Regions from separate parts of the Pseudoalteromonas sp. ASV78 genome, predicted to be linked through region 1. Evidence: predicted binding sites of a transcription regulator. Region 1 holds the regulator's gene; the other holds the start of a gene.

Region 1 (14,160 bases):
TTACCATCAGTGCGCTGATTGTCGGAGGGCATTGGTTAACCCAAGAGTTGATGGACTTTTTTACACGGTTGATCATACTTATCCCAGAGATTGCAGGCTAGTATGGAGTTCCCTTTTTCGCTCATCATCCAGTGGCTGAGTGACTTTTTACTGCCGTTAGTGCGTATCAGCTCGATGATTATGGTAATGGCAGGCATTGGTGCTAAAACTGTGCCGACGCGGATAAAAATGGGGCTTGCCGTGGTCACTACTTTTTTAGTGGTGCCCGTGTTACCACCTGTCACGTTTAATAACTTATTCTCCTTTGAAATGATTTTAGTGGTCATTCAACAACTGCTTATTGGTGTCGCTATTGGTTTTGCTTCATTGTTAATGTTAAATACTTTTGTATTGGCTGGACAAATTTTGGCGATGCAAACTGGTTTAGGTTTTGCCTCCATTGTTGATCCCTCTAATGGTATGAGTGTACCTGCTGTGGGGCAGTTTTATTTGATTTTAGCAACGCTGTTATTCTTTGTATTTAATGGCCATTTAATGATGATCCAAATGGTGGTGCATAGCTTTGCAGTACTGCCGATTGATGGTAATTGGTGGGCGGTGGATCACTATTGGGACATAGTGACGTGGGGCGGCTGGATGTTTACTACGGCACTGGTGTTATCACTGGCACCTTTAACAGCTATGTTAGTGATCAATATGTCGTTTGGCGTGATGACCCGCGCAGCGCCGCAGTTAAATATTTTTTCTATTGGTTTTCCGTTTACTCTAGTGGCAGGGCTGGTGATTATATGGGCAACCTTAGGTAACTTTGTGACTCAATTTGAATTTCAATGGCTAAAAATGGTTGAGTTAATGTGTACTTTAGTTGGTTGTTCCCCTTAGGAGAGAGTGATGGCTGAAGATTCAGGTCAAGAAAAAACCGAAGAACCCACTGGAAAAAAAATTGAAGAGTCGAAAAAGAAAGGTCAAATAGCTCGCTCTAAAGAGCTAGGCACCATGTTTGTACTTATTTTTTCTGCTATCTCATTGTTGATGTACGGACCTGAAATTGGCAAGGGTTTGTATAATATTATGGGCCGCATGCTCAGCTTAAATCGCAATGAAACGTACGACACCACCAAGATGTTTTCGGTATGGGGAACTGTTGCCGATGCGTTGCTATTTCCGATGGCGATGTTTGTGTTTATTATTGTACTGGCGGCTTTTATTGGCAACACTTTGCTCGGCGGCTTTAACTTTAGTTGGCAAGCAGCAGCACCAAAAGCCAGCAAAATGTCGCCAGCCAAAGGCATTAAACGGATGCTAGGCCCTCAAGCGGGGGTTGAGCTGGTTAAATCGATTTTAAAATTTGTCGTAGTTGCAGGCTTTGCCATATTTTTGATTAATACTTTTTTTGATGAAATTCTCCATTTGAGTGTTGAAAGTGCCCCGGGTAATATTATTCATGCTTTAGAAATACTGGCTTGGATGTTTTTAGGATTAACCTGCACCTTAACCATTATTGCTGCCATTGATGCGCCATACCAAAGCCATAAACATCACAAAGAATTAAAAATGACTTTGCAAGAAGTTAAAGATGAATATAAAAATTCTGAAGGTGACCCACAAATAAAAGCCCGTATCAGGCAAACGCAAAGACAAATGTCGCAGCGCCGCATGATGCAGGATGTGCCTGATGCCGATGTCGTTGTTACTAACCCTACTCATTACTCTGTGGCATTAAAGTACGATACTGAGCGTGCCGGCGCACCGATTGTGGTTGCCAAAGGGGTCGATGAAATGGCGATGCAAATTAGAAAAATAGCCATTGGTAACGAGGTCGCAATTGTGGAATCCCCTATGTTGACACGGGCACTGTATCATACCGCCGAAGTGGGTGAGCAAATTCCTGACCAACTATTTACCGCGGTCGCACAAGTTTTAGCTTATGTATTTCAGCTAAAACGTTTTCAAAAAGGTCGCGGCAAACGGCCAACAAAATTAAATAAAACGCTGCCAATTCCAGATGCCTACAAGTATTGATTTGAATAATCAGTATTTTTTAAGCTATTAATTAATAACTTGGAATAGTTATTGCAAATTCCGTGTAGTGTCAATTTTTTGAAATTGTAGAATTATGGAATTTAAAGCTGTATTACAACAACTTAATAAAGATAAAAAAGAGTATTTAAAAGGTGTAGGGACGCCTTTGCTGGTGCTTGCTGCGCTGGGCATGGTGATTTTACCGTTACCGCCATTTTTACTCGACATTCTTTTTTCGTTTAATATAGCTTTAGCGCTAGTGGTTTTGTTGGTAACCGTATACACCATGAAACCGGTAGACTTTGGGATGTTCCCCGCCGTGCTATTGATTGCCACCATTATGCGTTTAGCACTTAACGTGGCCAGTACTCGGGTAGTATTGCTAGAAGGGCACAACGGCGGGGATTCCGCCGGTAAAGTAATTGAAGCTTTCGGCTCGGTGGTGATCGGAGGCAATTATGCTGTTGGTCTCGTGGTATTTTTAATCTTGATCATCATTAACTTTGTGGTAATCACGAAAGGCGCAGGCCGGATCTCTGAAGTATCAGCACGCTTTACCTTAGATGCGATGCCAGGTAAACAAATGGCCATTGATGCTGATTTAAATGCAGGTTTTATCAGTGCCGAGCAAGCGCGAGATCGTCGTGAAGAAGTCACTCGCGAGGCCGACTTCTACGGCTCAATGGATGGGGCAAGTAAGTTTGTAAAAGGCGATGCGATTGCCGGTATCGTCATTTTGATCATCAATATTGTCGGTGGTTTATTTGTTGGCATGATCCAGCATGATTTAAGCTTTGGCAACGCTATGGAAGTGTATACCTTGCTTACCATTGGTGATGGCTTAGTTGCGCAATTACCTTCATTACTATTATCAATTGGCACTGCAATCGTTGTAACCCGTCAAAATGAATCGCTCAATATGGGCGACCAATTCAAGAAACAACTCGGTAATGAAAAGTCACTATTTATCGCTTCAGGTATTTTAATCGTGATGGGCTTAGTGCCGGGTATGCCACATTTTGCATTTTTAAGCTTAGGGGCGTTACTGGGTTACCTCGCTTATTATGTACAGCAAAATAAACTTAAAGAAGCGGCAGCGAAAGAAGCTGAAGCTGCAAATGGTGGGCCTGCTGGCACCGGTGTTGCAAATAAACAAGAGCAAAAAGAACTTGGTTGGGATGATGTTCAGCAAGTGGATGTAATTGGTCTTGAAGTTGGCTATCGTTTAATTCCATTGGTTGATCAATCACAAGGTGGCGAGCTGTTAAATCGGATCAAAGGGGTACGTAAAAAATTATCTCAAGAATTAGGGTTTTTAGTACCACCGGTGCATATTCGCGATAACTTAGAACTTGACCCTAATGCATACAGAATCACCATGATGGGTGTATCAACGGGTGAAGGTGAGCTTAAGCATGGTGATGAGCTGGCGATAAACCCTGGGCAAGTATTTGGCCCAATCAAAGGGATTGAAACAAAAGATCCTGCCTTTGGTTTAGATGCCATTTGGATCAAACCTGATCAAAAAGATGAAGCGCAATCGCTTGGTTATACGGTGGTTGATGCCGCGACTGTGGTAGCAACGCATATAAGTCAATTATTGACTAACAGTGCCGCGCTATTACTTGGCCATGAAGAAGTACAAAACCTCCTTGATATGCTTGCCAAGAGCCACCCTCGGTTAGTTGAAGGGCTAGTACCAGATACCTTGCCACTGACGGTCATTGTTAAAGTCTTACAAAATTTATTGAATGAAGGCGTTGCTATTCGTGATATGCGCTCAATTGTGCAAACCTTAGTTGAGTACGGCCCACGTAGCCAAGATCCGGACGTACTAACGGCCGCAGTGCGTATTTCCCTGCGCAGATTAATTGTCCAAGACGCGGTTGGTATGTCAGCAGAAATCCCTGTCATAACCTTGGCGCCTGAGTTGGAACAGATGTTGCATCAGTCACTGCAAAATGCAGGCGACGAAGGCGCCGGAATAGAACCAGGACTTGCAGAGCGACTTCAACAATCATTAAATGAAGCGCATCAAAACCAAGAAATGGCCGGTGAACCTTCGATATTGCTAACGTCAGGAATGTTACGCACTGTGTTATCTCGTTTTGTTAAGTACACCATTCCAGGATTGCGAGTGATGTCTTACCAAGAGGTACCAGACGAAAGACAGATCAAGATTGTCAGCTCAGTAGGCCAATAATCGGATTTTAAAGGGGTTGAACCATGAAAATAAAACGTTTTTTTGCTAAAGATATGCGTACCGCACTGAAAGAAGTGAAAGATGAACTCGGTGTAGATGCTGTTATCATGTCAAATAAAAAGTTAGCCAATGGAGTCGAGATTGTCGCCGCCGTTGATTATGAAAAAGCTGCCCCTAAAGCACCAGCACAGCCACAAGTTACAATGGCACAAGCACAAACCAATGCTAACTTTGTGAAACCTGCGCCGCAACGTACACAGCCTGAACCGCAAGCCGCGGTAGCTGACAGCCTACAAGCATTATTAGAGCGTCAATCACCACGTCCGCGCTCACCTGAGCTTGCCTCAATGTTCAGCCAGTCAGGGATTGATACTGCAACTCAGTATCAGCCACAGCAACAACATCAAGCACCGCAAACTCGCCATGAACCTCAAGCACATAATGATTTTGCTCGTCGCGATAGCGCGCCTCGTCCACAAACGCAAGCACACAGCTTAGGCTTTGATGATGAACTTGAAAGTGGTTTTGATGATTTAGATACGCCAGTGGCAACCAAAAGCGCAGCAAAAACTGATGAGATCAGCGCAATGCGTGATGAAATGGCCGCGATGCGTCAATTACTTGAATATCAAGTGTCGGGTTTAATGCAACAAGATATGGCTCGTCGCGATCCAACTCGTGCTTGCATGATTGACCGCTTAGTGGGTATGGGCATCGACAGTGAAGTCGCAGAGCAAATGGCCTGTTTCATTCCTGATGATGTATCACGTCAGCAAGCATGGCAAGCACTGTTGCAAATGGTTGAAAACCAAATGCATACTACGAACAATGAAATTTTACGCCAAGGCGGAGTTTATGCACTTGTTGGCCCAACGGGGGTCGGTAAAACAACCACGGTGGCTAAACTTGCCGCCCTCGGTGCACAGAAGTACGGCGCTGATAAAGTCGCACTTATTACTACTGATACTTACCGTATTGGTGCTTATGAGCAATTAGCTACTTATGGTCGTATTATCGGCTGTGGTGTAAAACAAGTAAAAGATGCCAATGAATTAGCAGAAGTTTTATATCATTTACGCAATAAGCGTCTAGTATTAATAGATACCGCTGGCATGAGCCAACGTGATTTACGCTTAACCGAGCAATTAAATACGCTAATGCGTAATCAACGTGTCGATATTCGTAACTATTTGGTACTTAGCGCCACAGCACAAATTAACGTGTTACAAGAAACCGTAAGGCACTTTAAAAAAGTACAATTAAGTGGCTGTATTTTCACTAAATTAGACGAATCGCTAAGTTTAGGTGAGATTATCAGTATAGCGATTCAAAATCGCCTCCCAATAGGGTATCTTACTAACGGTCAGCGCGTTCCTGAGGACATTCGGGTCGCTAATGCAGAGAAATTAGTAAAAAAAGCTGAACAATTGTATTTAAAAAGAACAAAAGCACAACATTCAAGACGTCAAGCAGTAGCGTCAAGCACAGTAGGGATGTATGATTAACACAGTATTAGATCAAGCAAGTGGCCTGCGTAAAATGAGTCAAAACAATAATAACGGCGTTAAAGTTATCGCTGTCACAGGTGGTAAAGGAGGGGTTGGTAAAACTAACGTCTCACTAAACACTGCGATTGCGTTAGGTCAACTCGGAAACCGAGTATTAGTACTGGATGCCGATTTAGGTTTGGCAAATTGTGATGTGATGTTAGGACTGCGAGTAGAGCGCAACCTATCTCATGTATTATCAGGTGAATGTGAACTTGATGAAATTTTAGTCGAAGGTCCTGCAGGAATAAAAATAGTGCCTGCAACTTCTGGCTCACAAAGCATGGTCGAACTTTCTCCCTCTGAGCATGCCGGTTTGATCCGTGCTTTTAGCGAATTAAATACCGAATTTGATATATTAATCGTTGATACTGCTGCTGGTATTTCTGACATGGTATTAAGTTTTTCGCGCGCAGCGCAAGATGTCATGGTGGTAGTATGTGATGAACCAACCTCAATCACCGATGCTTATGCATTAATCAAGGTATTAAGCCGTGAGCATGGCGTATATAAATTTAAAATCGTGGCTAATATGGTGCGCAGTATGCGTGAAGGCCATGAACTATTTGCTAAACTCTCAAAAGTAACAGATCGCTTTTTGGATGTATCGATGGAGTTGGTGGCAACCGTCCCTTATGATGAAAATATGCGTAAAGCAACGCGCCGGCAAAAAGTGATTGTTGATTTATTTCCAAGTTCTCCTGCGGCAATAGCATTTAAAACATTAGCGACAAAAGCAGTTAAATGGCCTATACCTAATCAACCTTCTGGCCATTTAGAATTTTTCATAGAAAAACTAGTAAACGGCTAATTATGACGGCATCGGTGAATAAAGCGATGGGATATCAATCTACACAAAATTTAAATGTGATTGTTGAACGACATGCTTCTCTAGTCAAAAAAGTAGCGTGTCATTTAATCGCTCGTTTACCTGCGAGTGTGCAACTCGATGATTTAATTCAATCGGGGATGATAGGGTTAATTGAAGCATCAAAAAACTTTGATGCAAGTAAAGGCGCAAGCTTTGAAACCTTTGCAGGTATTCGTATTCGCGGTGCGATGCTTGATGAAATGCGTCGTGGCGATTGGGCTCCTCGCTCTGTACATCGTAATAGCCGCAAAGTAGCAGAGGCTATCAGCGAACTAGAAAGCGAACTTAATCGCGCGCCGAAAGACATTGAAGTTGCTGAAAAACTTGATATTACACTGGATGAGTACCATCATATTCTTAATGATGTCAATTCAAGTAAAGTGCTAGGAATAGAGGACTTAGGGGTTGATGAAGATGTAATTACCCCTGTGGGACATGATTTAGCGCTAGACAAGCCCTTTAATAACGTTAAAAATGAACGTTTTAATCAATCATTGTTAACGGCTATACAATCTTTACCTGAACGAGATGGGTTAGTATTGTCGCTGTATTATAACGATGAAATGAATTTAAAAGAGATTGGACATATACTCGATGTAAGCGAATCGCGTGTGAGTCAGATACATGGTCAGGCGATGATTAAGCTCAAAGCAAAAATCAATGACTGGATAAATTAGTAGTAAGTAAATATAGGTTCAGACCTCACCGGAGGATGTTTTGGATAAAAACATGAAAATTCTTGTTGTTGATGATTTTTCGACGATGAGACGTATTATCAAAAATCTGTTAAGAGATTTGGGTTTTACAAATGTACAAGAAGCTGATGATGGCTCAACAGCTTTACCGATGTTACAGAATCAAGAATTTGATTTTGTGGTAACAGATTGGAACATGCCGGGCATGCAAGGGATTGATTTGTTGCGCGCTATTAGGGCCGATGACAGCCTGAAACATCTTCCAGTTTTGATGGTAACAGCAGAAGCTAAAAAAGAACAAATAGTTGCTGCTGCCCAAGCTGGTGTTAACGGCTATATCGTTAAACCATTTACAGCTGCAACACTTAAGACCAAATTGGAAAAAGTGTTTGAGCGTTTAGGTTAAATAAATAGGAGAGGCTTATGTCAGCACCAGCTGCGCCTCAGATCAGTTTAGAACAAGCCCGTCAGCTTGTGGTTTACCTTGAAAACGGTGAACAAGAAAAAGCTGATCAATTAATTATTGATGCGGCGTCAAAAGAGCAATCAGAATTATTCGCCGAAGTAGGCAAACTGACGCGTCAGCTTCATGACGCGTTGAAAAATTTTGAGCTTGATACACGTTTAGCTGACTTGACGACTGAAGCTATCCCTGATGCTAAGCAGCGCCTTAATTATGTTATGGAAATGACAGAAAACGCTGCCAACAAGACCATGGATGCGGTAGAAGCAAGCTTACCAATTGCTCAACAACTTGCAGATGAAATTTCACATATCAAACCTACGTGGGACCGTCTCATGAATCGTGAAATTGAGCTGGGAGAGTTTAAAACACTCTGTCATAGCTTAGATAACTTCATGAATAACTCACAAGCTAAAACGGATGAATTGCAAGGGCTGATGACCAATGTGTTAATGGCGCAAGATTTCCAAGATTTGACTGGTCAAGTTATCCGTCGGGTGATCGAATTAGTTAGAGAAGTAGAAGACAGCTTGATCCACTTGTTAACCGCATTTGGCAGCCAAGATGATAGCGAAACAAAAACAATAGCACCAGCCATTGAAAAACCGCCTGCTGAAAATACACTTGCAGGCCCTGAAGGGCCAATTATTGATAAAGAATCTCGTGATGATGTTGTCTCAGGGCAAGATGATGTAGATGATTTATTATCAAGCTTGGGCTTCTAAGAGGAGAAAACTGCATGAGCTTTGAAGTCGATGAAGATATTTTACAAGATTTTCTAGTAGAGGCTGGAGAAATTCTTGAGCTTTTGTCAGAACAGCTGGTGGAGCTTGAAAATAACCCAGATGATACCGAATTACTCAATGCAATTTTTCGTGGTTTTCATACGGTCAAAGGTGGCGCTGGCTTTTTAAGTATGACTGAGTTAGTCGATGCTTGTCACGGCGCTGAGAACGTGTTTGATTTATTACGCCAAGGCGTGCGAAAAGTTAATTCTGAGCTGATGGATGTTATCTTACAAGCGCTTGACACAATTAACGAAATGTTCGCGACTATCCAAAGCAGAGAAAAGCCAGAGCCTGCCAATCCTGAACTACTCGCCGTTTTACATAAATTAGGTTTGCCGCCAACTGCTGATGAAATCAGTGGTGCAGCAGCATCAGTGGATGAGACACCTACACCAGTCGTAGATGCTGATGCTATTTTAGATGATGACGATCCATTTGCATTTGACTTATTATTTGATGGTCAGGTAGATAGTGACCAAAATGATACTCAAATTGATGAAATTACTGAAGATGAATTTGAAAGTTTACTCGATGAGCTGCATGGTAAAGGCCAAAGCCCAATAACCACAACCGGTTCAGTGCATAATGATTCATCGAGCAGTGATATTACTGATGACGAATTTGACAACTTACTAGATGAATTACATGGTGTTGGCAGCTTTGGTATGGTGAGCAACAACACTGCAAGTAGCCAAGCTGCTGCTCCTAACCCCGCGCCGATTGAAGCGCCGAAAAGCACCAACCCAGATGAAATCAGTGATGATGAATTTGAAGCTTTACTTGATGAACTGCATGGTAAAGGAAGTGCTCCCCAAGCGACAGAGTCAGCACCTGCGCCAACGCCATCCGCTGCTGTTGCCGCTAAGCCTGAAATTAAAAAACCAGCTCCAAGTGAAGCAAGTAAGGCGGTTGAAAAGCCAACCCCTACAGCAACGCCTGCGCCAGCCCCTGCTGCGGCTAAAAAAGCGCCACCACCACAAGCCGATACCACAGTGCGCGTTGATACTAAGCGCCTCGATCAAATAATGAATATGGTCGGTGAATTAGTATTAGTTCGTAATCGTTTAGTGAGCCTTGCCACCAATACTGAAAGCGAAGCGATGGGTAAAGCCATCTCTAACCTTGATGTAGTGACAGCAGATTTACAAGGTGCGGTGATGAAAACGCGGATGCAACCAATCAAGAAAGTGTTTGGTCGTTTCCCTCGTGTGGTACGAGATTTAGCGCGTAGCTTGAAAAAAGACATTAACCTGTTATTGGTTGGTGAAGAAACCGATCTAGATAAAAACTTAGTTGAAGCACTGGCTGATCCACTTGTCCACTTAGTACGTAATTCAGTTGACCATGGTATTGAAATGCCAGATGTGCGTGAAGCTGCAGGTAAATCGCGCACAGGTACCGTGACATTGTCAGCATCTCAAGAGGGTGACCATATTTTGCTTACCATTCGTGATGATGGGGCGGGTATGGATCCTGAAAAGCTGAAAAAAATTGCCATTAGTAAAGGGGTGCTTGACCACGAACAAGCAGCGCGCTTGTCTGATACGGAAGCGTATAACCTCATTTTTGCACCTGGCTTTTCAACCAAAGAGCAGATCTCGGATATTTCAGGCCGTGGCGTAGGTATGGATGTGGTGAAAACCAAAATTACCCAGCTTAATGGCTCTGTGAGTATTCAATCTGAGTTAGGTGTAGGCACCATCCTAGAAATTAAAGTTCCGTTAACGTTGGCTATTTTGCCAACATTGATGGTGGTTGTCGGTGAGCAAACATTTGCATTACCACTGGCTGGTGTTAATGAAATATTTCACCTAGATCTAACTAAAACGAATGTTGTTGATGGTCAATTAACCATTATTGTGCGTAAGAAAGCACGACCGTTGTTTTATTTAGAGCATTGGTTAGTTAAAGGTGCAGACAGATCATTACGCAAAGCGCAAGGCCATGTTGTAATTGTACAAATAGGTACGCAACAAGTTGGTTTTGTAGTGGATTCATTGATTGGTCAAGAAGAAGTGGTTATTAAACCGCTTGATGCTTTACTACAAGGAACACCGGGTATGGCAGGTGCAACGATCACCTCTGACGGCGGAATAGCGCTGATCTTAGATGTGCCAAACCTGTTAAAACACTACGCAGGTTAGTCCAATTCTTATCTTATTGTGAGAGCTAAACATGGCTCTCACAGATAAAATTTAACAAGAGTATGCCAATGGCAGTTAAAGTTTTAGTTGTTGATGATTCAAGTTTCTTTCGCCGTAGAGTGAGCGAAATACTTGAGCAAGATAAGGATATTGAAGTCATTGGTTTTGCGGTAAACGGCCGAGAAGCCGTAGACAAAGCAAATCAATTACGACCAGACGTAATCACTATGGATGTTGAAATGCCGGTGCTTGATGGGATTAGTGCTGTCAAAGAGATCATGGCAGCCAACCCAACGCCAATCCTGATGTTTTCTTCACTGACTCGTGATGGCGCAACAGCTACCTTAGATGCGCTTGATGCAGGTGCTTTGGATTTTTTACCGAAAAAATTTGAAGATATTGCCCGTAATAATGAAGATGCGATTAAACTACTACAAAATAAAGTAAAAGAAATTGGCCGCAGACGATTATCACGTTTTAGTCGGCCTACAGCAACAACGCCAGTGACGCCCACCTCTACAGCGACTACAACACGACCTGCAATTACTCAGCCTGATCGAAGTTTTAACCGCAGTACTGCGCCTAGCACAACCGCGAATATTCGTGCATCAGGAAAAAAATATCAAATTGTCGCCATTGGTACCTCTACGGGTGGGCCAGTTGCACTACAAACGATTTTGACTCAGTTACCGGCTAATTTTCCACACCCGATTTTGTTAATACAGCATATGCCTGCAGCGTTTACACCTGCGTTTGCTGCCCGCTTAAATGGTTTGTGTAAAATACAAGTAAAAGAAGCTCAACAGGGGGATAAATTAATGCCTGGCGTGGCTTATTTGGCACCCGGTGGTCAACAAATGTTGATTGAAGGGCGCGGTGCTAATCGTACACTGCGGGTTTTTGAAGACGATAGTGTGCGGATCACTTATAAACCGAGTGTCGATGTCACTTTTGCCAGTACTGCGAAAGCCTTTCAGGGGGATGTACTCGCTGTTGTGCTTACTGGCATGGGGGCCGATGGACGCGATGGTGCAAGAATGCTGAAACAAGCTGGCGCCACTATTTGGGCACAAGATGAAAAAACCAGTGTGGTATATGGCATGCCGCAAGCGGTTACAAGTGCAGGATTATCATCGGCAAGTATTGCGCTTAGCGACGTTGCTACTCGGTTAGTTCGTGAGATTGGTTGTGGATAAGCTGTCATTTTTAGGCCTGTTAGTTGCACTTTTTGCAATTGGCTTTGGTTATTCATTGGAAGGTGGGGTCGTTAGCGCATTATTTAATGGCCCAGCATTGATAATTGTACTCGGTGGCACACTCGGGGCGGTGATGCTGCAAACACCCGCCAGTACTTTTAGCAAAGTATTAAAGATTAGTCATTGGGTGTTTTTTCCGCCGAGTCATGATATTGATGGGGCAATTGAGCAAGTTAAAAGTTGGTCACAGAAAGCGCGTCAAGAAGGGTATTTGGCACTAGAAGAGATTGCGTTGACGCACTCAGACCCTTACGTTGCCAAAGGGTTGAGTTTACTCATTGATGGTAATAGTGAGCAAAAGCTCAGAGACACACTCGAAATTGATTTATTACTGGAGCGTGAGCGTTTACTTGAGGCCAGTCGTGTCTATGAAGCGTTGGGCGGTTACAGCCCTACCATTGGTATTTTAGGTGCGGTGCTTGGGCTTATTCAGGCGATGTCGTTTATCACTGATCCCGAAAAATTAGGAGCCGGTGTCGCAACGGCATTTATCGCGACTATTTACGGTGTTGGCTTAGCCAATTTATTGTTTTTGCCAATGGCTAACAAACTGCAGCAGCAAGTTGAACAAAAAATGCTTTACCATGAGCTACTCGCTGAAGGCATTATTGCTATGAGCCAAGGCGATAGTCCGGTCAATATTGAGCTTAAACTTGAAGCGTATCGCGTTGAGCGACCAACTCAGTTACAACAATAATGATACGCCGCCGTCTTCGTCATTCGTCGAATAAAAATCAACATACTGAGCGTTGGCTGGTTTCGTATGCCGATTACATGACTATTATGTTTGCTTTTTTTGTGGTGATGTATGCGATTGCTATCAATAAAGAAGAAAGCTTTCAAATTTTATCTGATTCGCTGGAGCAAGTTTTTGATAAATCAGCCCGTCAGCATTCCCAAGCAGGCCAGGGCGTAACCGGCACTGGTTTATTAACCGATAGAGTCAGCCCTGAGAAAGAACTACTGTTTGGTGAAAGTATTCAAAAGCAAGAAGTTGGCCCTGAACTGCTTGATGGTCAAAGTGATACGAGTAATATAAAACAAAAGCATTTAGGTAAACCTCTGGATAGTTTACTGACTAAACTGCAATCAGCTTTAATTGATGAAATACGCGACGGCGAAGCTAGTTTAGAGCTACACCAAGATTGGTTGATTATTGAATTAAGCTCTGGGATGTTGTTTTCAAGTGGTAGTGCCGTGGCACACTTACGTGCAAAACAAGTGATCAAATTAGTAAAAGATATAATTGCGCCCGTTGATAATTACATTCGTGTTCGTGGTTATACCGATAATGAAACTATTCATAATGAAATGTTTCGTTCAAACTGGGAGCTGTCTGTGGCACGGGCTACTTCTATTTTAGTCGAACTAGATACGCTGGGCATTAATCCTGCGAGAATGGCTATAGAAGGCTATGGTCAGTATTCGCCCTTTGCCGAGAATGACACCGAGCAAGGTCGTGCAGAAAATCGTAAAGTAGTGGTGGCATTATCTAAATATGGTTTACCAGCGAAACCAGCAGTCGCTGAGGAGCAAGAAACGCAGCAACTAGCAGCAGAGCCGCAAGCAATTGAGTTGCCAAGTGATGATAACAGCATTAAAGTGATCCAACTCCCACATGGTGGCATACGAATTACAACGCGCAATGAAAAAAAATAAGGTGTGATGTGAAAATCTGGACGGTAGCGAATCAAAAAGGCGGAGTAGGGAAAACCACCACGGCTGTGAGTTTAGCTGGCATATTAGCGCTGCAAGGAAAGCGGGTATTACTGATTGATACTGATCCCCATGCATCTTTAACCTATTACTTTGGCATTGACTCTGAAGATTTAGAAGTCAGTGTATATGATGTATTTGCCCGTGGTAGCGCGATGGCCAGTGAAGAGATTTTACAAGCGCTTTGCCCATCAAATATTGATAATTTAGACATTTTGCCTGCTACCATGGCGATAGCCACCCTTGATCGCAGTATGGGTAATAAAACGGGGATGGGGCTGATTTTAAAAAAAGCGCTAACAAAAATCAGTGAACATTATGATTATGCGATATTAGATTGTCCGCCAGTGCTGGGTGTTTTAATGGTGAATGCGTTGGCTGCCAGTGAACGGATTTTAGTGCCGGTGCAAACGGAGTTTCTAGCGCTAAAAGGGCTGGACCGCATGATGCGAACC
Region 2 (15,779 bases), 1.5 Mb from region 1:
AAACATCTTGTTTAACAAAATCAACACGATTCAAATCTAACCCATTGTGTTCAACATTGCGCTTAGCGGTATCAAGCGCGGGTTGTGATACATCAACGTTGGTCACATGTTCACAGCCACCGCGCAGTGCATATAAAGAAAATGTCCCTGTGTAGCTAAAGCAGTTAAGCACTTTTTTGTCTTTTACAAAGCGTTCTAACGCCGCTCGACTATCCCGTTGATCAAGGTAAAAACCGGTTTTATGTCCCTCCAGAATATCGACTTCAATTTTAAAACCGTTCTCTTCGATTAACACGGGCTGTTCAGGTTTGTTACCCCATAGCACACCCATGGTTGGCTCTAAGCCTTCTTTGGTACGTACATCGACATCAGAGCGCTCATACACATTGCAGCCAGGGAAAATAGCAATTAAAGCGGCAACTATTTCACCTTTATGGCGCTCTGCACCGGCACTTAATAACTGACACACTAAAAAGTTGTCAAATTTATCAATGGTAATGCCAGGTAAAAAGTCCGATTCGGCGGCACATAAGCGAAACCCTGTTAAGCCACCCTCAGCAATCACTTGCTCGCGTGCAGCAAGTGCGCGACGTAAACGACGCTCAAAAAAAGCGTGGTCGATGACTTCTGTTTCATCAAAGCTCCACACCCGCGCGCGAATTTGTGAATGCGGGCTGTAAGCCGCTGTGGCTAAAAATTTACCATTGTTATCGTGAATGGTCACTGTGTCACCTAAACTCGGTTTACCTTTTATTTTTTTGATGGCTTTTGAAAACAACCATGGGTGTTTTCTTTTTAGTGATTTTTCACGACCAGCTTCTAGGTATACAACAGATGACATTAGGCTTCTCAATACGGATAAATTAAGAGCGTATTTTAGTGAAGCGGGCTCGAACATACAATGAATGTTTTGCACTACCCCCTATAACCGCGGTAAAGTAATGGTAATTCAATGCATTAATTTGAAATTACAGGATTTATGGAACAACGTTTGCCCGTTTTAGCATTATCTGAGCCGCTACAACAGCTAGAGAATCATTGTCGTGCCTTCATTATGTCGTTAGTAAGTGCTGATGTCGCCCACGATATAACGCATATTGAACGCGTGGTGAGAGTCGCAAAGCAGTTATGTGTTGCTGAACAGGCTGATATGAACATTGTTTTGCCTGCGGCCTGGTTACACGATTGTGTTGCTGTGGCTAAAAACCACCCCGATCGCGCCAGAGCATCGACGATGGCTGCTGATAAAGCGATCACCTTCTTAACCTTGATTGGCTATGATCCACAGTTTTTTAAAGCCATTCATCATGCCATTGCTGCACACAGTTTTAGTGCTAACATTGCAATTGAAAGCGTGGAAGCACAAATCGTTCAAGATGCCGACCGCATGGATGCACTAGGGGCAATTGGTGTCAGCCGTTGTATGAAAGTAGGGGGTTCAATCGGGCGCAATTTATATCATCCGGATGATCCATTTTGCCAGCATAGAGAGGCCGATGATACTTTATATACACTGGATCATTTTTTCATCAAGTTATTACACATTGCAAAAAGTATGAATACACCGTCAGCAAAAGCAGAAGCGGCGCGCCGTACCGAGTATATGCAGGTGTTTATTAGACAACTTAAATCTGAGCTTGGCTAATGGCAATACCTGCTTTATCTGGTGTCGATCATTGCCACTTAAATGTGGCGGACCTTAGGCAAGCTGTGAGCTGGTACAAAACGGTATTAGGCTTTAATATTGTGCCAGAGCTGGCTTTTTGGGATGAAGGGAAAGGGCCTTTAACTTTAGAAGATGCACACGCGACGATCCGTTTAGCGCTGTTTGAGGCCGAAGGCAAAAGTAAAGGTATTGCCTTTGCTGCATCGGGTGAGCAGTTTATTGCTTGGTGCAAGCATTTGCATGGGTTAAATATTAAAACCGTGCTTGCCGATCATCAAGTTACATATTCGGTTTATTTTCAAGATTTAAGTGGCAACAGCCATGAAATTACCTCCCATGACCATGCTTACATAGCTGCGAATATATAATACTAATCGACTTAAATGGTCAGTAACTTAACACGATTGGTATAACAGCTCGATACGGCTAATTTTGATAGAGAGAATACACTTCTAAAATTGCATCTAGCTGGCCCTCAAATAACGCAACGAGTTGTGGATCAAAGTGTTTGCCTGCTTGCTGTTGCATATGCGAGAGCGCTTCTTCAATGCTCCAAGCTTGCTTATAAGGGCGTTTAGATGTGAGCGCATCAAATACATCCGCAATCGCGACAATTCGTCCTTCAAGCGAAATTTGTTCGCCTTTCAGCGCGTTGGGGTAACCGGAACCATCCCATTTTTCATGATGTTCCATGGCCAGTACATGTGCCAGTTGTAATAATGGCGATGGTGAATTGGCTAATATTTTTGCGCCTATTTGCGCATGCTCTTTCATATGCTCAAACTCATCGGGGGTTAATTTCCCCGGTTTGAGTAATATCGCATCAGGTATGCCAATCTTACCTATGTCGTGCATCGGCGCTGCTTGTCTGAGTAACTCGGCGTGCTGTTCATCCATACCATAGGCAAGCGCTAAAATTTTACTGTATTTACTCATGCGAGCAATATGTTCACCGGTATCGGTATCTTTGTATTCTGCGGCGCAGCCTAAGCGATGAACCAAGTCAACGTGGGCTTGCTTTAATTGTTCTGCTTGTACTAAGGATAAGTGAGTTTTAACCCGGGCGCGCACGATTGCTGGGCTAATAGGCTTGGTAATGTAATCTACCGCGCCAATTTCAAAGCCTTTAAATTCATCACTTTCATCGGCAAGCGCGGTGACAAAAATGATCGGAATATGCTGTGTTTGCAGGTTTTCTTTTAACCGCTGGCATACTTCAAAGCCACTCATGTTCGGCATCATAATATCGAGTAGAATGAGTTTGGGTAGCTCTTTTGCAACGAGTGCAAGCGCGGCATCCCCCGACTTTGCAAAAGACAGGCGATATTGATCCCCTAATACTTCGCGCATCACTTTCAGGTTAGCGGGCTCATCATCAACAACTAAAACACGCGCACGTTCGGTGTTAAAATCCATCAGTTGGCCTCCATCTTTGCAGTTTGGCTAAGTAGCGAAATTAAAGACTCTAAGTTAGTTTGCGCAGCGTCAAAGTCAAACTGGTCAAAAAATTCAATGATATTGTCAATATCGTCTTGGTAATTGAGCGGAGCATGCGTTTTAACGTTTGCTAATAGTTCATCATTCAATTCCGCATTTTCAGCATGTTGCAGTAACTGCTCGCACAGTGTTTTAAATTCACTTATTGAAATAGCCTGCGTTTGCTGTGAGTTATCTTCAACTGTCGCCGGCTTACAGGCTAACGTTTTTTCGCGTAGTAATACGCTTACCGCGCTCAGCTCGACCTGAAGTTGCGCTATAAGTTTAGCTTGTTGTTGCGCTGATGGTGCTTTTTCTAGCGCAGAGAATAATTTCATCATGGTGGGCAAACCTAAATTACCTGTTAGCCCTTTTAACGTATGCAGGTTACGTTGCGGATCACTCCATGCATTCAGCCCGCCACTAAAGAGCGCGTCGTAGAGTGTGTGTTGTTCATCAAGAAAGCGTTTTATTTGCGTTAACTGCTTACATTTACTGCCCCAAAGTTGACTGCCTTTTTTGAAATCAATGTGTTTTGCTGTGGGATCACTTTGTTCAATTAACGCTGCTTTTTTAAGCCCGAAGCCTAGCACTTGCGATATTTCTTGATTGAGTTGATTAATATCAACGGGCTTATTTGCAAAACCATTCATACCTGCATTTTTCGCGGTGAGCTTATCTTGTTGTAAGACACTGGCGGTAAGGGCAATGATCGGTGTTTTCTTCAATTGTCGTTGTTGTTCTATTTCGCGTATTTTTTGGGTTGCAGTAATGCCATCGCATTGTGGCATGTGTATATCCATTAAAATAACGTCAAAATCGTGCTTTTCAAACGTGGCTAGGGCTTCAAAGCCGTTACTGGCTGTGCTTATTGTGTGATTATCACGAGAGAGTAATAGTTGTAATAATTCGACATTTTGTTCAATATCATCAACCACTAAAATACGCAGTGGCGGTAGCTGTGTGTGCAGCCCATCAAAATAATTGATCAGCGTTTCATCACCAGCCGTTAGCGGCAATGAAAAATAAAAGCAGCTGCCTTTATTTTCTTCGCTGACCACGTTGATCATGCCACCCATTAGCTCAACTAATTGTTTGCTGATTGTAGTACCAAGGCCGCTGCCACCAAAGCGGCGTGTCATTGTGCCATCAGCTTGTTCAAAGGGCTGAAATATCGCTTTAAGGCGGTCTTTGGCGATGCCAATGCCAGTATCTTGCACTTCAAAAAATAACTGATTGTTTTGTGTGGTACTAACCGTGACATTCACAGCACCTTGGGCGGTAAACTTAACCGCATTACCAATTAAGTTGGTTAAAACTTGGCGTAGGCGATCAGGGTCGCCGTAATAGGTGCTTTGTACAGATTCTTTAATTGTAAGAGTTAACTCAAGATCTTTCTTTTTTGCTTCTAACCAGAATGTTGAAATAATGCTATCAAGTACTGGTTGCAAGTTAAAATGTACGGGCTCAATGGTCAGCTTACCCTTTTCCAGCTTTGCTGAATCGAGAATCTCATTTAACAGCCGTAACAGCGAACGCGCGGCACTGTTAACGGTGATTAAATGCTTTTGTTGCTCCTGATCAAGTGGGGTATCCATCAATAAGTCACTAAAACCTATGATCGAATTCATCGGAGTGCGAATTTCATGACTCATATTAGCCATAAATGATTGCTTAGCTTGGGCTGCTTCCTCAGCGGCTAGTTTGGCGAGTTTTAACTTATCTTCGTATTCACGGCGTTCACTAATATCAACAATTACACCATCAATCCAAATTGCTTCACCTTGCTTATCAAACTCAAAACTGCCTTTTTCAAGCACCCATATAAGTTTGCCATTACGGTGACGTAGCCTGTATTCAATTGAATATTGCGATTTACTCGCAATGGCTTGTTCAATTGATTGGTTGATCCGCGCGATATCGTCATTGCAAATCAAGTTACCAAATTCTATGTGTTTATTAATAAACTCTGACGGTAGGTAGCCAGTCACTTCATTAATGCTGGGGCTGACAAAAATCATACTCCAGTTTTTATTCACTTGGCAGCGAAACACTACGCCTGGCATATTGTCCATCAGCGAGCGATATTGTTGTTCTTTCTCGATCAGGTTCTTTTGAAGTTTACGCTGTTCGGTCAAATCGGTAATAAAGCCAACAAATATCGAATCTTGACCTGGCTGGGTTGCTTCACCAATTCCTAAGCGAATCGGAAATAAATGGCCATCTTTGTGTTTAGCAAGGACATCACGATTGATGCCAATAACTTTACCTAAATCGATATGACCTGCCTTCGAAAGGTATTCATCATGATCGGCTGCGATGTCATCTGCCATCAGCATTTTTACGTTTTTACCTTTCACATCATCGCTATGCCAGCCAAAAATATTCTCCGCAGCGTTATTAAAGCTTAAAATATGACCGCGATGATCAATAGTTACAATGCCATCTATGGCGGTTGATAAAATAGCTGCTAAGCGAGATTCATTGCCAGTCTTTTCTTCAAGTAACATGCGATAACGCACCATGCCATTAATAATCGCAACGATCGCGGTTAAAATAATGGTTGCAAACACCACGCTAATAGCAACAAAGGTAAGCTCTGAACTATCACTGTCATCACCAATTAATGGCGAGGTAGCAACAAAGCGCGTAGCGGCCATGCCCATGTAATGCATGCCTGCAACAGCAAAGCCTAAAATAGTGGCACTGAGCAATCGCGTTTTTGCTGCGGTTAAGGATGGAAAATGTTTACCGATGTTAAAACGCGAATATAAAGAAACGAACGCCAGTACCACAGCGACTATGATTGAAAGGCCAAACATGAGTGGGTCATAGCGTAATAAAGGACTTAATTGCATCGCGGCCATACCGCTGTAATGCATAGTGCCAATACCTGCGCCGAGTAATATGGAAGGCATCACTAAACTAACAATAGTGCTATTACTTTTAACTAACAGTGACCCCGCAGTTAAGCAGGCTAAAAAGGCCGGAATAAAAGATAACAAAGTCAGCGCTGGATCATAGCTAATATTGGTACACAGTGAGAATGCGAGCATGCCAATAAAGTGCATACTCCAAATACCACCCGCGAGTACCAAAGAAGCCGTGGAGTTGGCTAGCTTTTGATAACTTTTAAAGCGTGTTTCTTTTGCAAGATCGATCATATAAGCGGCAAAAAAAGCGGCAAAAATAGCCGTTAAAACCGACAGTGTTACTAAAAATGGGTCATATACACCATTGATAATAAGACTCGGATCTTGATCAGTAATAAAAAAAACAGACAGCATAATGGCTCAATACATTGTAATTTCAGTCGTAATTTAGATTGTCTGAAATTGTGGTTAATACAAATAATTAATTCTTAAGCGAGATGTCTATGGTCCATTTACACATTTAGCTACAAAAGTTAACAAAGCTAAATTTTTCCAATCAAGTTGCTAAGTTTTATTAGTTATAATGATAGCACTAGTTATAACTAATTTTATAGTGGCTAGTTATTCGAACTATTTATTAATTTATCTACTGAAAGGTGGAATAATTAGCGCGTCATACGCTTTACAAACACCACCACGAATAGCGCGAGGGAAAAGCTGCCACAAAATGCTTCGATGGCGGCAATAAAGCGCGAAAATCCTACCGGCGTAATATCACCATACCCTAAGGTCGTGAATGTAACCACGCTAAAATAAAAACTATTTAACAGCGCTGATAAATTATCACTGAATGATGCTGCGGTATTTAGCTGCATTAAACCCCCAGCACCCATCACCCCAAAAACAAAATAGCACAGGGCACAACAGACGATTAATGACAGACTAAAACGGATCACGTTTTCAGGTTTTTCGCCGTAGCCACATAACATATCAATAAAGCTAGATGCTAATTGTTTTTTTGAGCCTCGCGGGTATTGTGCGTGGCGCATCCGGAGTTCTTTATAAGTAAACTTACCCGCCAGCTCAAATAAGCCTTGTTGTTCAGATGCTTTACGTAAATTACGAAATATTTCTTCGGATTGTTCAAATAAGTCAAGCGCTGCGGTTTTATCTTTTTTGTGTAGTGCTGCTTTGGCTTGTTTTTCTTGTAATAATTCGCTGCCTAAGTCAATGTTATCAATGCGAGTATTGTTGAGCTTGATACCCAACAGGTTAGTGTCTTGTAGGTTACAGTAGTGCAGACTTGCATTGTGTAAAGTGGCTTTCATCAGTGAGCTGTGGGCTATTTTATTATTAAATAGATGGGCATGGGTTAACGTTGCACGATAAAAATTACTGTAGGATAAATCAAAGCCTTCTTCGTCATCTTGGTTTATTAAATTAAGCCCAGTGAGGTTGGCGCGTTGTAATTGCAGCCCCTGCAACAATCCCCCTTTTTTTGCATAGCGTTCTAGTTTTTGGGTTAGATCTAAACCTGACTTATCAAATTTTCCGTCATGCCAAAAGCAAAAGCCTGAGCCCATGTCAGTTTCTTGGCAATGATGACCATCAGGGGAAGTATAACTACAACAAGGCTTGTCAGGCATTTTTTGACGTCGCTTTATTTAATTCTACTTAGTTATAGATTAGCAGTTATTTTGCAGGGTAAGATAGCAACCTATTAATTAGTTTAATAACTGCTGGCCAGTTGCAAGAGTTAGGTTTGTTTGAATATACAATAAAGCGTAGTCGCCGCCGTAAAACCGTGGCTATCAAAGTGCAACAGCAAAGTGTGACAGTTTATGCGCCAGTCGGGGTTGCTAAACAGGAACTTGAAGGCTGGTTACTGAGTAAAACTGACTGGATAACGGCGCAAATTCATAAACAAAGTCAGCTACTTGATACACGCCAATATCCTTTAAAAGATAATTGCATTCTTGTTTTTGCTCAGCCAATGATGCTGAGGTATGGAACCAGTTCGCGCTGTGAATGGCGGCGAGTTAAAAATCAGCCGCAACCTATTGTGCAGTTAAACTTGTCTGGGCGAGTTAAACACCAGCAAGCTATGTATCAAAGCTTGCTTGAAGAGTTTTTACATGAGCAACTAGAAAGTTATATAGAAATGCGAGTGCACGAGTATTGTATAAAAATGGCGGAGGCGTTACCAAGCAGCATCCGTATTCATATTTATAAACGTCGTTGGGGTAGTTGTAATCGACAACGGGAGCTGACTTTTAATTTGTTATTAGCCAGTGCGCCACACACGATTATCGATTATGTCATAGTGCATGAACTTGCCCACTTGAAGTATTTAAATCATAGTGCGGCGTTTTGGCAGCGGGTCAGCGAATTTTACCCTGAGTATAAGCAAGCAACAAAGTGGCTAAAGCAGCACGGTGCGAGTTTGTCTTGGGTGTTTGAATGAGTTAGCGAGAGTAAAGTTAGCGAGAGTAAAGTTAGCGAGAGTAAAGTTAGCGAGAGTAAAGTTAGCGAGAGTAAAGTTAGCGAGAGTAAAGTTAGAAAGAGTAAAGTTAGAAAGAGTAAAGTTAGAAAGAGTAAAGTTAGAAAGAGTAAAGTTAGAAAGAGTAAAGTTAGAAAGAGTAAAGTTTGCAAGAAAAGTGGTGGAGGGAGCTGGATTCGAACCAGCGAAGGCTGAGCCGTCAGATTTACAGTCTGATCCCTTTGGCCGCTCGGGAACCCCTCCACACTAATTTTGTTACATTTGGCCCCACTTAACTGAGCGATAGAAAAGTGGTGGAGGGAGCTGGATTCGAACCAGCGAAGGCTGAGCCGTCAGATTTACAGTCTGATCCCTTTGGCCGCTCGGGAACCCCTCCAATGCAACGGCGCTGATAATAGCAAAGTGAGTATTTAAGTAAAGAAAAAAGCTAAAGAAATATCAAATAAAGCCGATAAATATCTATTCCCTACTTTAATCGGCTAAAGTCTATGCAAATCGATGATTTGTTAATCACAGAGAGTCAACTTAACAATCGTCTTGCTAAAAGTGTGAGTGAATCACGCCGTGGTGAGTTTGCATTGTTATTAGCAATGCTTTCCCATGATGCGCTCGATTTTAGTCAGTTTCATTTACCTAAGACCCCATTTGATGCTCATGCCGCGACACAAAATGACGCGCAATTACGTGAACAGTTAGGGGCAGGCCCCGAACAAGCATTGGCACCTGCACAATTTGATATGCTGATTGGACAATATAATGCACAACGTTTACAGCAAGGAGGTATGGCTGATATTCGCTTGCGTGCATGCCTTATACCTGAACCATTAGTGATCCGCGATGATAAAAACCATATTCCACTAATTGTGATCGATAATTGCGAACCCGTCGTGCGTAAACGCCATTTAAATAAAGAAACTCAATTAGATCACCCACAAATGGATGCCGCTGCATTTTACGATAGTCTGAATAATGCCGACCTTCATCAACCCTTGCACCTAGCACGAGCGTGATGTTAGGCTAACGTTATTATCAGCAAAACGGTTTTATTTGCTTTACTGTAAAAAAAGCATCCAAAAACTAAATGCAATTGCTATAATGGCTGCAAATGGCGTTGCCAATTTATTTGGTATTTATGCCATCATCATTAAATCAAGGTAATTAGGAACGTAATGAAGAAAACATTCACGCTGAATCATGAGAAAATCAAATACCCTCGCATGGTAGATGCTGCAAAGCATGAAGTAAAAAAGTATTTGAAAAGAGAGCGTAACAAAACATTGCCAATTGATGCTGATTACTGGGCATTTGATTGTAAATTTGGCAATACAGCTGAAGATGCGCAAGTAGTGCATGTAGCTGAAATCAGTAACTCAATTAGCGAAATTGAAAAGCAAGGCTTAGAGTCTTTCTATGTTGAAATCATTGCTCGTCCAGCACAACGTCAAGTGCAAGACTTAGATGATGAAGTTTAAAAGTAATTGATTTGATGAAAAAATGGGCTAAATAGCCCATTTTTTTGTGCCCTAAGTTATTGTTTGCAATGCTATCCAAAGTAGGCAAGTGCTGCACTGTCTCGGTGCGAGAGCAACAATCATATAATGAAAATAACTTTAATTTATTGATTTTTAACTAAAAATAAACTTGGTGCTGTAATTGCTTTGGATCCTAACAATGTCGTTAGGAGTTCCGATTATGGCCAGAATGAGTTACATCAGTAGTGTTGAGCGTTATCAAGAATATCAACCAGTGATCCATGAATTACTCGATTCAATTTTAGCAAGTCTTGCCGATGGTGTTAAAAAGCAGCAAGATAACCGGCATTTAGTAACCCAATATCCATTTTTGGAGCTGCAGTATTGTTTAGATAAAAACGGTGTGCAGCTGGGCAACAATGTCTGTTTTAAGCGCCAATATATGAAAACCTTAAATAATCGTGGTGACGCGCAAGATTTAAGTGAACGGCCTTATTTTCAAGATATTCAACAGCAATCTCAGACCCGTTTTACTGCCCCTTATATTTCGATTGCCACTAACCATTTATGTATATCGGCAATTAAAGCGCTCAATGCGTCCCATGGTGAGCAAGCTTATTTAGTGATTGATGTATGCTTGACGCAATTAATTGAGTTTATTATGGGGGACCGCACCCGTGCGGCGATGACGCCATTTTTCAAAGCCGGCTATGGCATTATTGTTAGCTGCTTATTCTGCTTGGTGTTATTTTTACTTTATCGGGTATTTGGCGATATTTACAGTTTGTTATTTAAAACGTCGTTAGCAGAAGATCCGCTTGAGCCTTTTAGTATTATTATTTTTATAACCTTAGCATTGGCTATTTTTGACTTGGGTAAAACCATTCTCGAAGAAGAGATTTTGATGCATAAAGACATCTTTAGGCACAGCTCTACACGGCGCACGATCACGCGGTTTATTTCTACTATTTTGATTGCGGTATCTATCGAAGCTTTACTGACTATGTTTAAAGCAGCGCTTGGCCAATCGCAGTATTTATTACCCGCTATTTATATGATGTTGGCAGTAGTCGGATTGCTCATTGCGTTGGCGATTTATGTGTATTTAGGCGCCAAAGCGGAGACTTTGTTATTGAGCACGCAGCGGTATAAGAAAACGGGTAAGTAGTAACCTGAACTTTGGATAGTAAAGCTCTTAACCAGAGTTCAGGTTAAGTAATAAAATAATGGCTTGAAGATTCAAGCCATTATTATTTTGATGAGGTGTTTATGGGCGTTCTTGTTGGCGCTTTTTCTTAAAGTCTGAATCAGCTTGCCAAGCAGGCCAATCACCGTTATTTGCCAGTTTTGTGGCTATATCAACAATTAGCTCGATATCTTGTTTAACCCCGCCTAATGACCATTGCGGTGAGTAGTCATCAGTTTCTTTATGGTATTTGTGTGCAATATAATCGGGATCCGTATCACCTAAACTCATAAATAATAAGCTTGGTACGCCTTGTTTTGCTAAGGAAAAGTGATCTGAGCGGAAAAATAGGCCATTTTGCGGACGTGGGTCCATTTTAACATGGCGCCCTTGTGCTTTGGCGGCATCAGCAAGGTAGTTTTCCATTTCTGACATCCCTTTACCGTACTGCAGAATGTAATCAACGCCATCTAGTACGTTCATACCATCGATGTTTAGTAGTGCAACCATTTGCTTGGTTGGCACTATGTCACCAGTGGCAAATTGCTGTGACCCTATTAAGCCGGTTTCTTCTGCGGTGAAGTTGGCAAAAATGATTGAGCGTTTAAATGGGGTTTGCTGATGTATTTTGCTAAGAATTCGCGCAATTTCAACCGTTGCAGCACTGCCTGAGGCGTTATCAACTGCGCCGTTATATATTTTTACAGCTTCATTCGTTTGCTTTGTGCCAAAATGATCCCAATGCGCGCCAATAACAATATACTCGTCTGGCTGCTCGCTGCCAGTTAGCTGCGCCACCACATTATGTGATTGGGCTTGTGAAATCTCACTGTTAAGTGTCAAATTTGCTTTAGCGTTTAGGGGCGTTGCTTTGAAGTCTGGGCTCAGGGCTTTGGCCTTTTCTGTTTGATAATCAAGCCCTGCTTGGGCAAAAATGTCATTAGCAGCTTGCTCGTCTATCCAGCCCATCACCGGAATGTCAGAGATATTTTTTTCATCATCAATAAGGGTATATTTACTGCCGGTATTGGAGCTTTCAACCACGCTCCAAGGATAAGCTGCAGGGGCAGTTTCATGGACTATGAATACCGCTTTTGCACCTTGACGCGCGCCTTCTTCATATTTATAAGTCCAGCGGCCATAATAGGTCATCGCATTACCGGTAAATAGGTTTTGGTCTTGGGTTGCAAAACCAGGATCATTGACTAACACCACGATGGTTTTACCTGTTACATCGATATCTGCAAAGTCATTCCAATTGTATTCAGGGGCATTTATACCATAACCGACGAATACCACCTCTGAGTCGCTGACATTAATTGTTTCATTAATTTGTTGGGTGCGGGCGGTAAAATCACTTCCTGCAGTAAAGCTTAAATCGCCAACTTTTAATGTCATGTTTTGATCTGGAGTCAGCTTTGCCATGGTAACTGGCTGTAAAAATTCACCTTTGTAGGCCCCAGTTAACCCTAGCTGCTGATATTTATCGGCAAGGTAATTAATGGTTAAAGTTTCACCTTCAGTTAAAGGCCCGCGGCCTAAAAATTCATCAGATGCTAACGTTTCAATCAGTTGATGGACGTTTTTAAGATCGACCGCTGGTTGACTCTCGATTAGTTGGCTTTTATTTTTTGGCGCCGGCTCTGAGCAGCCAAACAAGGCGAGTAATGCTGTTGCAGTTAATACCTTGGAAAGTGTTGTTGTCATTTGCTATCTTTTAGTTATTTACTATCAGATTGATACCCTACCACTTATTAAAAACCAAGAGTAGGACTGAATAGCAGATACAAAAAAACCAGCTTAAAAGCTGGTTTTTACAAGCGTAATAGTTATTAAACTATCAGTATTAAGCGTCGGCTAATTTCACGCGTATCTTACTTTTATCAACACTGGTTTGATTTAATGCGGTGATTGCTATTTTTGCTTCAGCATCATCTGGCATTTCAACAAACGCGAAGCCTTTTGATTGGCCCGTTTCTTTGTCTAATACTAAATTACAATTAGTAACTTTACCGTGAACGCTAAATAATGTGCGAATATCATGTTCGCTGGTGGTACGGGCTAAATTTCTGACTAATAGTTTCATAATGAACTCTATTTAAAAAAATGACTGTGGTGATTGTCTCAAGGAATCTTGGTATGACCTAATGATTAATTACAAACCAGTGAAATAAAGCGTAACAAAGATGGATATGAGCACCGCACTTATTTTTTAAGTGCGGCCAGTAATCAATTAAGCGCAGGTGTAAAAAGCTGCTGTGGGCAGATAAATAGCTGTTATCTTTTAAATGATGACAAAATTAAAATTTTTAATACGTTATGGATAAGCACATGCAAATAGACACAGATAAAATAGACGAAGCAGCATTAGCACTGATGTATTTAACCTTGCACGACCATTGCCGTGCTTGGAAACAAATTGATTGGGACATTACCAATCGATTACACGACAAAGGCTTAATCGACAACCCCATCGGCAAAGCTAAGTCAGTTGGACTCACTGAAGAGGGTTTAAAGCAAGCAGAGCTATTATTTGAGAAGTTGTTTACGAAATAGTTGCTGTTAATCTGGGTAACACACTTTAGAGTCTAATATATACAGGCTGTCGCGATGTAAAATCGCTTATATGGACTCCTCCAATTGCATAAGCCTTTTTGCATATTAGCATGAACTTAGCTGCCTTATTTTTAAACTATATGCCGCTCTAGCAATGGTATGAATCTCTTATTCGAATTATATTTAACTTCATAATCTGAATTGTATTTTAAAGTTTTGTGGATAAATTGTTTTTTTTTGTTACCTTTTTCATTGTTAATTTTTAAATGGAATTTAAATATGAAGAAAATTAAATATGTATTTTTGTCCTTATTTACTATCGTTTTTTCTATAACTGTGTTTGGTCAATCAGATGTTGTTATTTGTAACGATTGTCCCCAAAGTAAGCAAGAAAGAGTCGCAAAATTGAGTGCAACTTATAACACTAGATCTATTGTTGTTGTCGATATAAAAAATGAAACAGCACAAAAATTTGATACGTTTTACTCTGAAGATCGTTTTGGTGAACCGTTGATAAATGTATATAAGGCATCTTTGAATAGTAATGAACTTTATGATTTGGATTTGCTTTATCAGTATCGTAAAGAGTTAGTGCGTGTTGTAACTCTTGCTGCGAATAAAAGTATGTTGTTATCTGATTCAGTTGTTAGTAAAAATAATTTAAGCGCTACTTCTTCAAGCAATTCAACTGATAACTATGCAGTTGGAAAAGTTATTGAGGTCAAGGGGAGCCCCTATGATTTTATGACTAATAGTTCCATTAGAAATGATATTTATGATTTTTATTTTCGTGGTTCAACGAATGGTTTAACACAAATTCTATCGCAGACTATGAAAACTATTAAGTTTCCCAATATGAATAAACTAGATGTTTATATTCAAATAGACTTCTACAGTGATGATTTAGGTGAAGTTCCTAATGGATTTATCAGTGTAACTTTAAAATTAGTAACGAAGTCTTTTGATATATTAGGTGGACGAGACGGGTTTAATAACTCAATTCCCCTTACTCGTGCTGACGTAAATGGTCGACAATTTAATTTCTCTGGTGCTGCTGAGGGTCCTCAAGAGAAAACTAAGTTTGAATCATATATCATTCCTTTTGGCGGTGGCGGTGGCGGCGGTTGCTCTGTGATTAAAACGGAAGTTATAGGTGATAGAGTCGTGTATACCTACCAATGCTAATTGGCTTGACAGAGTAACTTTTAAGTTACTCTGTCATTTGATTGATCGGGTTGTTTAAACTACTCGTTTATTATAAAATCGGATTACCCCCCCCATCAACACCACGACAATCCACACGGGCAAATTACCATATTGGCTATAAATGCTATCGCCTTGAATGAGCTTGACGTTTACTTTCAAGGTGTCAGCTTCAAACTGAGGCATGCTGACTTGGATTTGGCTGATTGGGTCGTATACGCCGCTGATACCGTTATTAGTCACCCGAATAAGCGGGCGTTGTAACTCAAGGGCGCGCATACGGGCTATTTGCATGTGCTGGTGAGGGCCGTGGGAAGCACCAAACCAGGCATCATTACTTACAGTAAATAAAATATCCGAATCATTGTGGTAATTACCACGCACTAAATCAGCAAACGCGATTTCGTAGCAAATGGCCGGTAAGATATTTAAGCCATTAGCACGTAAGTTATTTTGCACTTGGTCGCCGCGAGAAAACGATGACATAGGTAAATCAAATAAGGGAGCGATAGGGCGCAATAAGTCTTCAAACGGCACAAACTCACCAATCGGCAGTAATTGGTGTTTTTGATAACGGTTTTTGCCTAGGTATTGATAATGGCCATGTTCGTCACCGCGTTCTTTATTACCAACCACAATTAAGGTGTTGAAAATAGTTTTAGTGTCGCGCTGGTAGTCAACAATACCGGTAATAAGGGCGGTGTTGTTAAATGAGGCTGCGCTGTCTAAGCCTGCTAAAAAACTGTCTGCAAGTGCTTCAATTTCAGGCACTGCGGCTTCTGGCCAAACGATTAGATCTGCATCCCAGTGCGGGCGAGTCATATCTTGATATTTACTCATGGTGGTC

Evidence for each region. Region 1 encodes FliA, which starts transcription of late flagellar genes. Its sites were predicted from a motif close to CTAAAGNTNNNNNNNNNNNNGCCGATA; they were not measured.
Region 2: a site for FliA is predicted at 8,943-8,969, ahead of ACMVDV_RS07645 (VC2046/SO_2500 family protein). Genes of this name have one in related genera too.

The regions. Positions count from the first base shown of each region.
Region 1 covers NZ_JBLOPA010000001.1:181,125-195,284, forward strand. The annotation lists gene fliQ (flagellar biosynthesis protein FliQ) at 1-101, shown strand, start outside; gene fliR (flagellar biosynthetic protein FliR) at 103-882, shown strand; gene flhB (flagellar biosynthesis protein FlhB) at 892-2,022, shown strand; gene flhA (flagellar biosynthesis protein FlhA) at 2,117-4,225, shown strand; gene flhF (flagellar biosynthesis protein FlhF) at 4,249-5,730, shown strand; gene ACMVDV_RS00760 (MinD/ParA family ATP-binding protein) at 5,723-6,583, shown strand; gene ACMVDV_RS00765 (RNA polymerase sigma factor FliA) at 6,610-7,320, shown strand; gene cheY (chemotaxis response regulator CheY) at 7,361-7,744, shown strand; gene ACMVDV_RS00775 (protein phosphatase CheZ) at 7,762-8,526, shown strand; gene ACMVDV_RS00780 (chemotaxis protein CheA) at 8,541-10,733, shown strand; gene ACMVDV_RS00785 (protein-glutamate methylesterase/protein-glutamine glutaminase) at 10,802-11,929, shown strand; gene ACMVDV_RS00790 (flagellar motor protein) at 11,922-12,686, shown strand; gene ACMVDV_RS00795 (flagellar motor protein MotB) at 12,686-13,648, shown strand; gene ACMVDV_RS00800 (ParA family protein) at 13,657-14,160, shown strand, end outside.
Region 2 covers NZ_JBLOPA010000001.1:1,641,563-1,657,341, reverse strand. The annotation lists gene ACMVDV_RS07695 (class I SAM-dependent methyltransferase) at 1-841, opposite strand, end outside; gene ACMVDV_RS07690 (HD domain-containing protein) at 980-1,645, shown strand; gene ACMVDV_RS07685 (VOC family protein) at 1,645-2,034, shown strand; gene ACMVDV_RS07680 (response regulator) at 2,093-3,082, opposite strand; gene ACMVDV_RS07675 (PAS domain S-box protein) at 3,082-6,429, opposite strand; gene ACMVDV_RS07670 (ion channel) at 6,681-7,661, opposite strand; gene ACMVDV_RS07665 (M48 family metallopeptidase) at 7,778-8,479, shown strand; partial or broken gene ACMVDV_RS07660 (hypothetical protein) at 8,438-8,578, opposite strand; tRNA gene ACMVDV_RS07655 (tRNA-Tyr) at 8,674-8,758, opposite strand; tRNA gene ACMVDV_RS07650 (tRNA-Tyr) at 8,807-8,891, opposite strand; gene ACMVDV_RS07645 (VC2046/SO_2500 family protein) at 9,004-9,525, shown strand; gene ACMVDV_RS07640 (DUF6172 family protein) at 9,685-9,987, shown strand; gene ACMVDV_RS07635 (general glycosylation pathway protein) at 10,208-11,155, shown strand; gene ACMVDV_RS07630 (M28 family metallopeptidase) at 11,255-12,880, opposite strand; gene ACMVDV_RS07625 (RNA recognition motif domain-containing protein) at 13,020-13,259, opposite strand; gene ACMVDV_RS07620 (DUF6429 family protein) at 13,505-13,729, shown strand; gene ACMVDV_RS07615 (hypothetical protein) at 14,009-14,914, shown strand; gene lnt (apolipoprotein N-acyltransferase) at 14,969-15,779, opposite strand, start outside.